One region of the Pontibacillus sp. ABV4_188 genome, then DNA from elsewhere that is predicted to be linked to it. Evidence: riboswitches for the same ligand, from Rfam matches in the RefSeq annotation. Region 1 holds a riboswitch; each other region holds the start of a gene.

Region 1 (3,364 bases):
ATGTATATCCTGCCTGCGTTGCCAAGGGCTCCGGTGGACCAGCTCTTCCTAGCCATCGCAAGCAGATTTAAACTAAGCTTACGCCTTAGTCAAACTCTTGTAGCACTTACTACTTCGACTTCAGCCTTCTTTATTGGGGGACCTGTTGGACTAGGTACTGCTGCTGGTGTATTATTTGCAGGTCCAATTATTCAGCTAACGTACAGTAAAGCTTATCCTTATTATTATTTAATTCATCCTCACTATAAAAAACGATACGAACTTGCACTATAGAGAAAAGCGTCTGCAACATGAGCAGGCGCTTTTATAAGAGCTTTTCTAATTGAAGATCTAACGGTTCTTTCTGATAGATTTCATCGTTGACTTCTTGTGCTAATATACAGCCCACAGATTGGTAAAAGCATTGCGTTTCAACTGCAGGATGAGCGCCAATATAAATTTTCTCAGCACCCAAGTCTTTAGCGATCTCGCAACACTGATAAAATAATTGTTTCCCTATGCCTTCCCCCCGATAAAAATTTGAAACATGAATAAAGGGCAGTGGTACATATTGATTTGCTGATCCAAAGAAACGATTCTCTACATTTGCAAATCCTGCTACCTGACTTCCTTCAAAGGCAGCTGCTACACCTCCGCCTTCTTCGATGCATCTTTTTAAGTACAAGGAGATGCCATTCTTTTGCTCTAGGCTCCACTGATCGATAAAAGAATCATCTTTTGTCTTTACATTAGTTTGGTTTGTCGTATACCAGACGCTTTTTGTTTCCTGATATCGGTCGAAATCTATTAAAAATTTTTCATCAATCTCGTTAGCGCTTACATTCCTTACCTGTAGACTTCTCTTCATAATCCATCCCTCCTACTTTATCTTACACTAAAAATAGAATCTTAACATTTTTCTGAAAAAGGATTGACGCCATAAATATTAGCCGTTATAATCCATATCAAGCTTTATTAATTAAATATCAAACTCTTATCCAGAGTGGCGGAGGGACTAGGCCCTGTGACGCCCGGCAACCTTTCAAGGATCGTCCTTGAAAAAGGTGCTAATTCCTACAGATCAATTATTGATCTGGCAGATAAGAGGAGGCCTTGTTACATACACCCTCTTCTTATTTTAGGAAGAGGGTTTTCTTATACCCTCTTCCTCATTACTTACTCTCTCGAAAGGATTGATGAACATGAAACGAACACTTGAACAACGTTTACAAGATGGACCGGTTATTTGCGGAGAAGGCTACCTATTCGAATTGGAGCGTCGAGGCTACCTCCAAGCTGGATCCTTCGTTCCTGAAGTCGCTCTTGATAATCCACAAGCACTAAAGCAAACCTATCGTGATTATATGAATGCAGGTTCTGACGTTGTTTTAGCCTTCACCTATAATGCTCACCGTGAGAAGATGCGTATTATTGGGAAAGAAGAGCTATTAGAACCACTTAACCGACAAGCAATCCGTCTTGCTAAAGAAGTAGCTAAAGAAAATCCAGTTGAAGAAGCGCTTGTGGCTGGAAACATTTCGAATACGAACCTCTTTGACCCTGAAGATGAATCTTCAAAAGAGGCCGTTCGCTCAATGTTTGCCGAGATGATTTCTTGGTGTAAAGAGGAAGGGGTCGATTTCGTAAATGGGGAAACATTTTATTATTATGAAGAAGCACAAATTGCACTAGAAGAAGTGCTCAAGCAAGACCTTCCTGCTGTCATTACACTTGGCGTTATGGGTGAGAATAAAATGCGTGACGGTTATGAAGTTGAAGAAGCTTGTCGTTTGCTTCAAGAACAAGGAGCTTTAGTTGTTGGAATGAACTGCTTCCGTGGACCTGCTACAATGCAACCTTATGTAGAGAAAATTCGCCAGGCTTGTGATGGCTATGTAGCTGCACTCCCCGTTCCATACCGCACATCAGAAGAACATCCTACGTTCTTTAATCTACCAGATGGCGGTTGTGCATGTCACTTACCAACAGAAACGACATTCCCAACTTCTCTTGACCCACTTTACTGCAACCGTTACGAGATTGCTAGTTGGGCTAAAGATGCACTAGCTACAGGGGTCAATTACTTTGGTTTATGTTGCGGCGCTTCTCCAAGCATGCTTCGTGAAGTAGCAGAAACAGTAGGCCGTGAAGCAATTAACTCTAAATACTCCCCGGATATGGAGAAACACTTCCTATTTGGTTCAGACGACTCGTTGAAAAAGCATAATCAAGCGTACCGCGTGAAAGCTTAAGATTGTAAGAAAGGAGGAACAAACCACTTTAGAGTTTGTTCCTCCTTTTTATAAGCGCATTGGGATAAACGCTGCTCAATTCAATTATCTATGTTGATCAATGAGGATAGGGTTCCCATCAGGATCTTCAATTGTGAAACTCCCTGGCCCTTCACTCGTTTCATCTGCTTGTGAAAGAATTTTAACTCCATTTTCTTTCAACTGTTTTTGAAGTTCTCTAACATCTGTAAACGAATCAAGTTCTTTAGCATCTTGATCCCACCCAGGATTAAAAGTTAAGATGTTTTTCTCGAACATGCCTTGGAAAAGCCCAATCACACAGTCACCATTCTTCATAATAACCCAATTCTGATCTGGCACCCCTCCAAGGGAATCAAATCCTAACGTTTCATAAAAAGCAATAGATTTTTTAATATCCTTTACAGTTAAACTAATAGAAAATGCCCCAAGCTCCATACCATTCCTCCTATTAATAGACTTCCTCCTTAATTAATTTCGCCTTCACCCATACAAAACCCTCTTCCTCATGTTATCTAGCCATTGAAGGAATTCCCGTTCTCTATCCTATTGCCCTTCCATACATTAAGTAGTACCTTGCTTACAAGAAAAAACGATTGCTATTGTTAGCAATCGCCCACGTTAGTAGAAATGTTTTTTTGGTTATCCTTCAAGAAATAGCCTAGTTGCTGCCAAAAGCATAACAATGGCTCCAATAATGTATTTGTAGCCGCTCCTATCTTGGCGTCCTTTAATGATTTCAATTGCTGTAAGTGTAAATGCTACTGATGCAAGGGCTAGAATTATATAGAGCTCTATCTTAATCTCCAAAAATAAATAAAATACCACAAGACCAATTACAGCGATTAAAAGAAGATCATTTACCCTTCTTACAATATTGATTATTTCTCCCTCCTTAAAACTCTCTCTTATTACGATGCACTAATAGATTAAATGTAGTCACCACAAAGGATCGTGCTACTAAAAATTTTTCTTAAGAGTATCCAGCAACAAATAGCCTAAAACCACTCCAGCAACGGTTGTAAGCGTAGGATGACCTACTAAAATGAGGTCAGGCATTCGCATTCCTTCCCCATATGGGGTGAGAGGCAAAGTGGACCAAACAACGATCACTA
Region 2 (3,364 bases), 730 kb from region 1:
TTGAAGGTCTTCACGTAGTTCCACATAATTGTAAATTTCTCCGTTAAACACCATCCAAATCTTTTCATCATCATAGCTAAGAGGCTGATGGCCACTTTCGATATCAATTATACTTAAACGGCGAAAGCCAAAAGATATGTAATCATCATGATAATACCCTTCATCATCAGGGCCACGATGAGTGATAATATCGTTTCTTCGCTTAAAAGACTGCTTCTGTTCTTCATCTACTGGAGATGGAACATCTCGAATAACACCAATAAAACCGCACATACGAAGATCCTCACTTTCATTCTCACTTTGCTATTTCAGTTTATCACAAAATGGGTGTAATTGGCAGAGACCCACGGTACCCTTAAGGTGTCGAACAGGTTCTCTTTAAATTGTTTTTATACTTCACAGATATTCGTTTTACCCGTGAATTTAAAGTCGGTAACGTCTGAGTCAAAAAAACATGATTTTGACAGACTATAATAGTTTATCATGTTTTCACATAAGGGAGGGCAACGATTACAATTCAATTAAAAAAATGCCAGCGAAACAAAAAAGAGCACAGAATTGCTATGCAAATCCATGCTCCCACCTATACTTATAAGTTTGCTAGTTGCTTTAATTCTTCTGCTTTATCTGTTTGCTCCCATGGGAACTTAACGTCCGTGCGGCCAAAGTGACCGTATGCCGCAGTGTCACGGTAGATTGGGCGACGAAGATCTAGCATTTTAATAATACCAGCTGGACGAAGGTCAAATTTCTCACGTACAGCTTCAACTAACGCCTCTTCTGAGACTTTCCCTGTACCAAATGTATTGATTGAAATTGACACAGGTTGCGCCACGCCAATGGCATAGGCTAATTGAACTTCACAAGAATCTGCTAATCCAGCAGCTACAATGTTTTTAGCAACATAACGAGCTGCATAAGCGGCGGAACGGTCAACTTTAGTAGCGTCTTTACCACTGAAAGCTCCCCCGCCGTGACGTGCATATCCTCCGTACGTATCTACAATAATTTTACGGCCTGTTAAACCAGCATCCCCTTGAGGTCCACCGATTACAAAACGACCTGTTGGATTAATGAAGTATTTTGTTTGTTCATCAAGCAGCTCTGCAGGAACAATTGGAGCAATAACTTGCTCTTTAAGATCCTTTTGAATTTGCTCTAGCGTTATTTCTGGGTGATGCTGCGTGGAGATGACAATTGTGTCAATACGAACAGGACGGTCTTGTTCATCATACTCTACAGTAACCTGGGTTTTACCATCAGGGCGTAGGTAAGGAACTGTTTCATCGTTGCGCACGTCAGATAAACGTTTCGCCAATTTGTGAGCTAAAGAGATCGGAAGGGGCATAAGTTCAGGCGTTTCATTATTCGCATAACCAAACATTAGACCCTGGTCTCCTGCACCAATATTCTCAATTTCCTTATCAGTCATTTGACCTTCTCGTGCTTCAAGAGCTTCATTTACTCCAGCTGCAATGTCTGGTGATTGTTCATCAATTGCTGTAAGTACTGCACATGTTTCTGCATCAAAGCCATATTTAGCACGTGTATAGCCAATATCCTTAATTGTATTACGCACGATTGATTGGATGTCTACGTACGTATTTGTTGAAATTTCTCCTGAAACGAGAACTAATCCTGTTGTAACTGTCGTTTCACATGCTACACGAGCGTTCGGATCATTTTTTAAGATTTCATCTAATATGGCATCAGAAATTTGGTCACAGATTTTGTCAGGGTGCCCTCCTGTAACTGATTCTGATGTAAACAAGCGGCGGTTTGCAGCCATTCCCTCAAACTCCTCCTTTAAAATACTCTTATCTTTGAGACGGAACTCATCACCCAGCTATCTATTCAGAAAAAAGTAAACCAGAGTTATGTAAATTCTTTTATAAATGAATTTACACCGATCTATTCACCTGGAACAGTTTCGTATATTGTAAACGAATGAAAAAAATACATGAGAAAACGTCGAAATTCGCTACACTTAGCAAATGTCGATGACTTTCAAAATACCTTAGAAAGCGTTTAGAAACCTTTCGAAAGTATAAAAAATCCCTTCCCATAACGAGCAAAGGGAAAGGGTCCATTCGCTCTTATCGTTCAAGGAGATCTTCCTTGCATCAGGTTAGCACCTTTTCATTTAAGGATGACGGTTGCTGGGTTTCATAGGGCCTGTCCCTCCACCTTCTCTGGATAAGATAGTTTCCGTTCGCGACTTATCATAACGTTTTAACCCTTATATGTCAACTGAATATAGCGTTATCATCGCTTTATTGAATGGTCAGGGAACCACTTTTTTCACTTAATTGTAATCATGCGATGTCTAACACTTAAATTTATTGATGAACGGGGTTACTGGTCACAAATGTCTTTAGAAAGAAACATTAAATCAAGGAAAAAGGTGAGTTGAGATCGAAGTAATATATGATAGAAGTAAAGCACTTGTGCATTTTTCCATCTCCCCATTTCAAAATTAACAATAATGAAAGTATTTCATCTTTTCTTTTATTTTAACAGTCACAATTTTGCCGTAATTTCATTATAAAATAGTATGGACTAATAAAATGAATGTGTTATACTAATGACACATTGAGTCTAAACCTATTCAACTGACTGTATAGAAATAAAAGCAGAAAAGGTTAGATCTCAACTCGGATACGTCATTAAGATTGATTTTATTATGTACACTATCAAAGACAAAAAATATTAAATAAAGGCAGGTTCTTGAGCATGAATACGGTGAATCAAGCGTCCATAATTAAAGAATTACTTACACAACCTAATGTATCAACCAATTTGTGTGTGGGAGAACTCGTTGAAAAGGTTCTTCAACGTAACGAGGGGACACTCACAGCTACAGGAGCGATCAGAGCCGAAACAGGACGTTACACCGGCCGATCCCCTCAAGATAAGTTCATTGTAAAAGACGAGGTTTCAAAGGACACAGTTGATTGGGGATCGGTGAACCAACCCATATCGGAAGCAATCTTTGAAAACCTATATCATAAAGTCGTAGATTTTCTGAAAGAAAAAGAAGAAGTATTTATTTTCAACGGATTTGCAGGAGCAGATGAACGTTACCGTTTACCCATTCAAGTCATCAATGAATTTGCTTGGCATAACTTGTTCGCCCACCAACTTTTCATACGCCCTACTGAGGATGAATTGGCCGAACATGTAAGCGAATTCACAATAGTGTCAGCTCCTTCCTTTAAAGCAGATCCCGCTCAAGATGGCACACGTTCCGAAGCCTTTATTATGGTGTCGTTTAAGCATCGTGTGATCCTGATCGGGGGAACTGAATATGCTGGTGAAATTAAGAAATCAATCTTTTCCGTTATGAACTATCTTCTACCCGAGA
Region 3 (3,364 bases), 2.0 Mb from region 1:
CGGAACATCATCACTCTTTGTCTCTCCGACTAAAGGATTCAGGAAAAGGCCATCCACCGTTTCAAGTGCTGCCTTTTGAATATATTCATGCGCTCTGTGCACAGGATTTCGCGTTTGGAAACCGACAACTTTACTCCAACCAAGCTCTTCAAAGCGTTGTCTAGACTGAGCTGGGTCTAAATAAAACCCTTCATCGTGCTCGCGCTCGGAGCGTTCTATAAGAACAATCTCACCTGCCACATAATAATCAGGGCGCGCAAAGAGCTTTTTCACTCCTGGATGCTCTAGTTCAGTCGTTAAGTACACTTGCTCTGCCTCTTTTGTCTTATTCGGCTGGTACACCTCCGAGACCTCAATATAGCCATACACCGTGTTTTCTAAATTCAGCTCAGCTACATCGCCTTTACTCAACTGTTTTGCTTTCTCCTCATCAACTGGAAGCGTAATCGGAATGCTCCAAGGTGTTCCATCTGATAACCTCATCCGGTCCACAACTGATTCATAATCTTCCTTACTCAAGAACCCTGTTAACGGACTATAAGCGCCGTTGGCTAATAGCTCCAAGTCACTTAACGCCATCTTATCGATCGAGATGCTCACATTTGCTTCTGGCGCTTCCTCTTTCGTACTCCACTGATTCACTAATGTTCCTCCGTGCGGTGCAATAACTGTCATATTCATTCCTCCCAAAAATTGATTAATCTTGGTTTCCTGTCGTGTGAAGACCACACTCTGTCTTATTAAATCCTTTCCACCTGCCTGATCGTCCGTCTCCTTCATCTGGAGATGTGCATGGCTTACATCCAATACTCGGAAAGCCTTGATCATGCAAAACATTGTAATCCAAGTCGTTTAGTCGGATATATTGCCATACAAAATCCCACGTCCAATAAATTAAAGGACATACCTTTACAGACTGGAATCGTTCATCTTTATTAACAAAGTTTGTGTTCTTACGACTTGCTGATTGTTCCCGCCTTAAGCCAGAAACCCAGGCTGTTGCACCGCTAAGTGTATCTTCAAGTGGCTTAATCTTTCGAATGTAACAGCACTGGTTCGGGTTTTTATTCCACAAAGCTGATCCATATTCTTCAGCTTGCTCATCTAGTGTTAAATCTGGCTTTCTCATTTCAATATTCAACTGAGGGTACCTGGCCTTGACCTTATCGATTAGTTCATACGTTTCTTGAAAATGAATTCCTGTATCCAAGAAAACAACCTTCGCATCGGGTTTTACTTTCGAAATCAAGTCAATCAATACGATTCCTTCAGCTCCAAAGCTACAAGCATACACAATCGAATCTCCGTAGGTTTCATACGCCCATTTCAATACCGTTAAAGCACCTTCCACCTCATTATCTGGTCGATAAGAGGCGAATGGATCGCCTGTGAACTGCTCATACGTTACGACTTCTTGTGTCATAAGCTCCTCCCTCCTTGCTTTTAATCGAATACAAAAACCTCTCTTCTTAAAGACAAGAAGAGAGGTTCACTCTGCTATACAGTGACCCATCTTCTTATCTTCCAAGTATTTCACTTGCTGGAGTTGGCACAGTATCTCTAGATCAGACCCGTTGCCGAGGCTTCAAAGGGCCAGTCCCTCCACCTCTCAGGATAAGAATTTCGGTTATCGTTTGCTGAATATTTTATTATCCAAAATACTATGCCCCATAGAAGAATATGTCAACAATTTATTCAAATTTTTATAATTTTATAAATATGTTGACAATTATCTGGCTGTATTTTACATTAGAAACTATTCAAATTCGAATACGTCCTTATACAGAGCCGGGGGAGGAAACTGGTCTTACGATCCCGCAGCAACCTCTTGCTTAAAGAAGAAGGTGCTCCGTCCAGCAGAAACAGTTCTGAAAGATAAGGAGAAGGTACTATTCACCTCTTCTTACATAAGGGGATTTTTTTATGTCTATACTCGCTTAGCTTTATTTTTTTATTTTAATCCCGAGTAAAAAGATAAGAATAATACATTTAGGGGTGAACGTATTTTGAGGAAACTATTAATCTTTGCTTTTGTAGGTTTTTTTGCTCAGTTAATTGATGGTGCTTTAGGTATGTCTTACGGATTAAGCTCTTCTTCGCTTTTGCTAGCTTATGGAGTAGCTCCTGCAGTGGCGTCTTCATCCATACATATGTCTGAAATTGCTACAACGGCCGTATCTGGTTATTCCCATTACAAATTTAAGAACATTGATAAGTCATTAATCCTGCCACTCATCCTACCTGGCTCGATTAGTGCCTTTTGTGGAGCAGCCTTTTTAAGTAGTCTTCCTGGCGATGTTATTAAGCCATTTGTCTCATTCTTCCTGCTCCTACTTGGTGTCTACATACTCATACGCTTCTTACTACTTAACGTTGAGCGTTCAAAATCAAGACCAACCCTTTCCCCTAAAAAGCGTTTCATCTATCCACTCGGGTTCGTAGCCGGATTCCTAGATGCCATCGGTGGAGGGGGATGGGGGCCTGTAAACACCCCGATCTTATTATCCCAAAAAGGAGCCACCCCAAGGAAAGTAATCGGGACAGTCGACACCACAGAATTCGCCATTACAACATCCGCCACACTTGGCTTTATATTATTTCTCGGATGGGAAGAATTTAGCTGGTTATGGGTCATGGCCTTTGTCATAGGAGGCGTGGTCGCCGCTCCCCTTGCAGCTTGGCTTGTTCAAGTGATCCCAGCATTAATACTTGGTGTGTTAGCGGGAGGGTTTATCGTCTTAACAAACCTACGGACGTTACTCTTAACGGTGGATTTAGATACAACTTTAATTTATATGATTTACGGCATTCTTGTGGCAGCTTGGTTAACGGTGGTTGCGTTCTCAATACGGAAGTACATTCGAATTAGAGACTACGGGAAGTCTTATGTGAAACAGTAGGGTACGTATGCCACAGCCCCATTTCCTGTAATCCCCACCGCCTACCTGCTATACTAAACGTATTAAATCAGTGGGATGGTGAATACATATGAACAAAACAATTGGCTTTATCGGAACGGGTGTTATGGGGAAAAGCATGATACGAAACTTGATGAAAATAGGGTTTTCCGTCAACGTGTATACCAGAACAAAAACGAAGGCAGAAGACCTAATTGCTGAAGGTGCTTCGTGGAAAAACGATGTGGCACAGCTCGCTGAAAGCTCAGATATTATTATTACGATTGTGGGATACCCAAGTGATGTGGAAGAAGTGTACCTTGGAGGCAACGGGATTATCCAACATGCGAAATCCGGTTCTTATCTCATTGATATGACCACCTCCTCACCTCAGTTAGCTCAACAAATCTTTGACACAGCAAAAGAACATAACCTTCACGCGTTCGACGCTCCTGTATCAGGTAGCG
Region 4 (3,364 bases), 1.4 Mb from region 1:
TTACCGTATTAGGGGGGGAACGGAAACATGTCGCATGTGGATACCCTTATTTTCAACACCATCCGCATTTAACTACTTCAGCTAAAAGTTCTCATAAAAAAGCAAAGCCAGTAAGGCTTTGCTTAAGGGGTGGAGATTGCTGATGGGTATTGGTCTTTCAGACGTTCTCCTAGGTAGGTAGCGAGTTGGAGCATACCATATATGCCTGATACGGATTCGGCGTCTGAGTTGTAGTTGGTGTTTGTGTTTACATCGTACGTGTATACATTACCATTATGGTCCTGAATCGCTTCGATTCCGGCTACTTTAATGTTATTAGATGCAAGGAAAGCTTCGTAGGACTCAATGAGTGGATCTGAGTAGCCTTCTAGAATCTCAAATTTCGCACCGCCTGTTTCTTCTGTGCCGGTTGGGCAGTGTAGGTCATCAATGGTGCAGGCGTCTGCGGGGCATAGTTCAAAGCCTTCTGAGGTATCGACTTTCACGGCGTATAAGAACTTGCCGCCTACGAATTCGTGACGGACGATATATGGTTTTGGTGCTTCGATATACTGCTGGACAAGTGTGATGCCATCGACGGGTTCTTCAAAGGATTCGCCGTATACATATTCTTCAAGGGCTTTAATGGAGTGGAAGAGCTGTACGCCTTGCCCTTTACCAGCGCGGTTGTGTTTTGTAATAAATGGAGCAAGGTCAAGCTTTTTAGCTGCTTCTATTATTTGATCTTTACCAACAGCTGTAATCGTCTTTGGCGTGGTGATGCCTTCTTGATTTAATGCCATATACTGATTTACTTTACTGAGCTCAAGGCGTAGGGCGCGGCTGCCGTTCACAACGGTTCGACCGTGGCGTTCGAGCCAAGCTAGCACGGCTTCTGTGAATTCAGGTGCGAAGCGGTGATCTCTTGTGTGAGAAGAAGCGCTCATTCGGTTGTAGAAAATTCCTTCCGGTGGCTCTTCTGTTAGATCGACCGTTCCCTGGTCTAAGTGCCATAATTCAAACGGTAAGCCGAGCTCCTCCAGGCGTCCTGTTAAGTGATCGGTCCATTCGTCATTTTCATGTAATACATAAATCTTTGTCATTGTGGTACCTCCTTGAAGTGTGTGCGTTTTTCCTCTACGAGTGGCATAACGTCCCGGCTGAAGCGCTCCATCTCTTCTAGCTGCGGAGAGCATTGAAGGAGGAGTAGGTCGAGCCCAGCTTGTTCGTATTGTAAAATGCGATCAGCAATTTGATCTGGTGTGCCAATCAGTTTTGGACGCAGTCCCCGGTTTGAGACGGAGTAATCCTGCAGATCAACTTGCTGTTCAAGCTGTGACTTACTTGTGAAATCACTGTATCCAGCGTAAGCTCCAGAATCTTTTACATCTGTAATCCGGTTTAATTCCTGAAATGCTTCTTCTTCTGTATTGCGGCAAATGACGTAAGCGGCCATTCCGAAAGATTGGAACGGTTCTTGCCCGGCTTCACTGCGTCTTTCTTTCATATCATTGATCTTCGTCTTAATTTCATCGACCGTACCGCCATGCATGACATAGGCATCGCAATGATTGACGATCGTTTCTTTTCCACGTGGACTTTCACCACCTGCGTAAAGCTTAGGGTACGGTTTTTGAATAGGCTTCGGATGAAGGTGGGTGTTCTCGATGGAATAGAATTTACCGTTGTAGCTGACAGGTTCTTCTTCAGTCCAAAGGGATTTTAACACTCTTAGAAACTCATCGGTTCGATCATAGCGTTCATCGTGTGCCGTGAACGAGCCGCCGTATTGTTTGGCTTCTTCTTGCCACCAAGCGGATACGACATTTAAGGTGAAGCGGCCTCCTGAGATTTGATCAATATTCGCGGCCATTTTCGCTGTGACTGCTGCATTATGAAAATTAGGTCTGACTGCGGCCATAATCTCGGTTGTCTCCGTCACGGCAGCAAGCCCTGCCGCTGTTGTCCAGGCTTCTAAGGAATCCTGATCGGTTCCTTTTATATCATTTAAATACAACTCCGCAATAAGCGTTGTATCAAATCCTAACTGTTCCCCTCGTTGAATGACTTTCTTGGCATAGTCAAATGTTGGTGGCATGTTTTCATCCTCCACATTTCTAAGCCATCCTCCGAAAATCGGTAACCAATATCCATACCTCACCTGACTCAGCTCCTCTTTATAATAGTATATCAGATTAAACAACCCAAGTTACTTGGAATTAAACGTTACGCGTCCAATTTCCTTCTATATATATGAAGGAAGGTACTAAAAAACCCCCTCAACTTGTCCTTGAGACGAGATGAGAGGGTTCTGTGTACGAGTCCCGCTCTCTCATCTTTCAGGCTTTCACCTGCTTGGAATTGGCACGGTATTCGCATTAGAACCCGTTGCCGAGGTTTCAAAGGGCCAGTCCCTCCACCTCTCTTGATAAGAAGAGTTAATTTTCTAACTTTTTGTTGATCATTATTTTACGCTCTTATGATGGGAATGTCAACGAAATGTAATTCAAACCTTTCACCTTAAAATGACGTGTTCACATTTGGTGAATACCTATGATGATTCTAATGACCTAGGTCAAAAGGGGTCTTCCGTCCTGATTCGGGATGAGGGAATGTTTGCTAAACTAATACTAAGGAAATATTTTTGAATTTTCAGCATCTTTGTTAAGCACATACAACTAGTTCACTACGGTATGGGGGAATCAGGGTGCACATTGGGAGAAGAATTAAATACGTACGGCAATTACGAGGGTTATCACAGAGTGAACTTAGTGTTGGGGTAGTTTCATCTACTCACCTTAGCAATATCGAGTCAGGTAAGTACGTCCCATCTCAAGATATTCTTGTTCTTTTTGCAGACAAGCTTGAGGTAAATAAGGACTACTTGTGTGAATATGAAAAGCACGATCAGGCTTTCATTGATCAAATTATTGAGCTAAGAGATGCGGTTATTAAAGGGGACGGCTCTAGAGTAGAGAACCTGATACATCAATTGGAATCTCAGGAGGACAAAGTTGTTCAAGGTATGTACAGTGAACTCTTATATACGCTCATTAAAGGTGCCCATTTTATGAAAAAGGGGAGCCAATCAGAACAATTGATCTCGATTCATCTATTAGTAAACCTTTATATAAAAGAAGGGGAGAAGCTAGACGACCCAATACTCCTATCATTCTATGACTACTATTATGGGTTGTATCACTTTCAACACAACCATATTCAACAGAGCTTAAAGCACTATTATAGGCTTGTCGCACACACACAGGATGAATTAGAGAAGGGGTTGTTCTTCTATAATATCTCTTTGCTACATAAGCAGAACAGAGAGTACTATAAAGCGATTGAAGTAGCTAAAGAGTGTCTTGATGTGTTTCAGCAAAAGCTT

What was found. A riboswitch is a leader RNA that binds a small molecule or an ion and turns the genes downstream of it on or off. The one in region 1 is predicted to bind S-adenosylmethionine.
Region 2: it holds a riboswitch for S-adenosylmethionine, as region 1 does, so the genes downstream of both, metK (methionine adenosyltransferase) here and ACYX4O_RS12275 (homocysteine S-methyltransferase family protein) in region 1, are expected to answer to the same signal.
Region 3: it holds a riboswitch for S-adenosylmethionine, as region 1 does, so the genes downstream of both, ACYX4O_RS02115 (phosphoadenylyl-sulfate reductase) here and ACYX4O_RS12275 (homocysteine S-methyltransferase family protein) in region 1, are expected to answer to the same signal.
Region 4: it holds a riboswitch for S-adenosylmethionine, as region 1 does, so the genes downstream of both, ACYX4O_RS04945 (LLM class flavin-dependent oxidoreductase) here and ACYX4O_RS12275 (homocysteine S-methyltransferase family protein) in region 1, are expected to answer to the same signal.

What each region holds. Positions count from the first base shown of each region.
Region 1 covers NZ_CM149975.1:2,391,017-2,394,380, forward strand. Annotated here, with positions in the region: gene ACYX4O_RS12265 (YczE/YyaS/YitT family protein) at 1-273, shown strand, start outside; gene ACYX4O_RS12270 (GNAT family N-acetyltransferase) at 305-847, opposite strand; SAM riboswitch class I at 971-1,086, shown strand; gene ACYX4O_RS12275 (homocysteine S-methyltransferase family protein) at 1,182-2,231, shown strand; gene ACYX4O_RS12280 (VOC family protein) at 2,316-2,687, opposite strand; gene ACYX4O_RS12285 (hypothetical protein) at 2,892-3,077, opposite strand; gene ACYX4O_RS12290 (hypothetical protein) at 3,210-3,364, opposite strand, start outside.
Region 2 covers NZ_CM149975.1:3,117,754-3,121,117, forward strand. Annotated here, with positions in the region: gene asnB (asparagine synthase (glutamine-hydrolyzing)) at 1-273, opposite strand, end outside; gene metK (methionine adenosyltransferase) at 590-1,789, opposite strand; SAM riboswitch class I at 2,094-2,203, opposite strand; gene pckA (phosphoenolpyruvate carboxykinase (ATP)) at 2,734-3,364, shown strand, end outside.
Region 3 covers NZ_CM149975.1:392,251-395,614, reverse strand. Annotated here, with positions in the region: gene sat (sulfate adenylyltransferase) at 1-675, opposite strand, end outside; gene ACYX4O_RS02115 (phosphoadenylyl-sulfate reductase) at 698-1,423, opposite strand; SAM riboswitch class I at 1,515-1,621, opposite strand; SAM riboswitch class I at 1,776-1,882, shown strand; gene ACYX4O_RS02110 (sulfite exporter TauE/SafE family protein) at 2,007-2,900, shown strand; gene ACYX4O_RS02105 (NAD(P)-dependent oxidoreductase) at 2,989-3,364, shown strand, end outside.
Region 4 covers NZ_CM149975.1:972,450-975,813, forward strand. Annotated here, with positions in the region: gene ACYX4O_RS04940 (ATP-grasp domain-containing protein) at 123-1,082, opposite strand; gene ACYX4O_RS04945 (LLM class flavin-dependent oxidoreductase) at 1,079-2,140, opposite strand; SAM riboswitch class I at 2,309-2,414, opposite strand; gene ACYX4O_RS04950 (helix-turn-helix domain-containing protein) at 2,687-3,364, shown strand, end outside.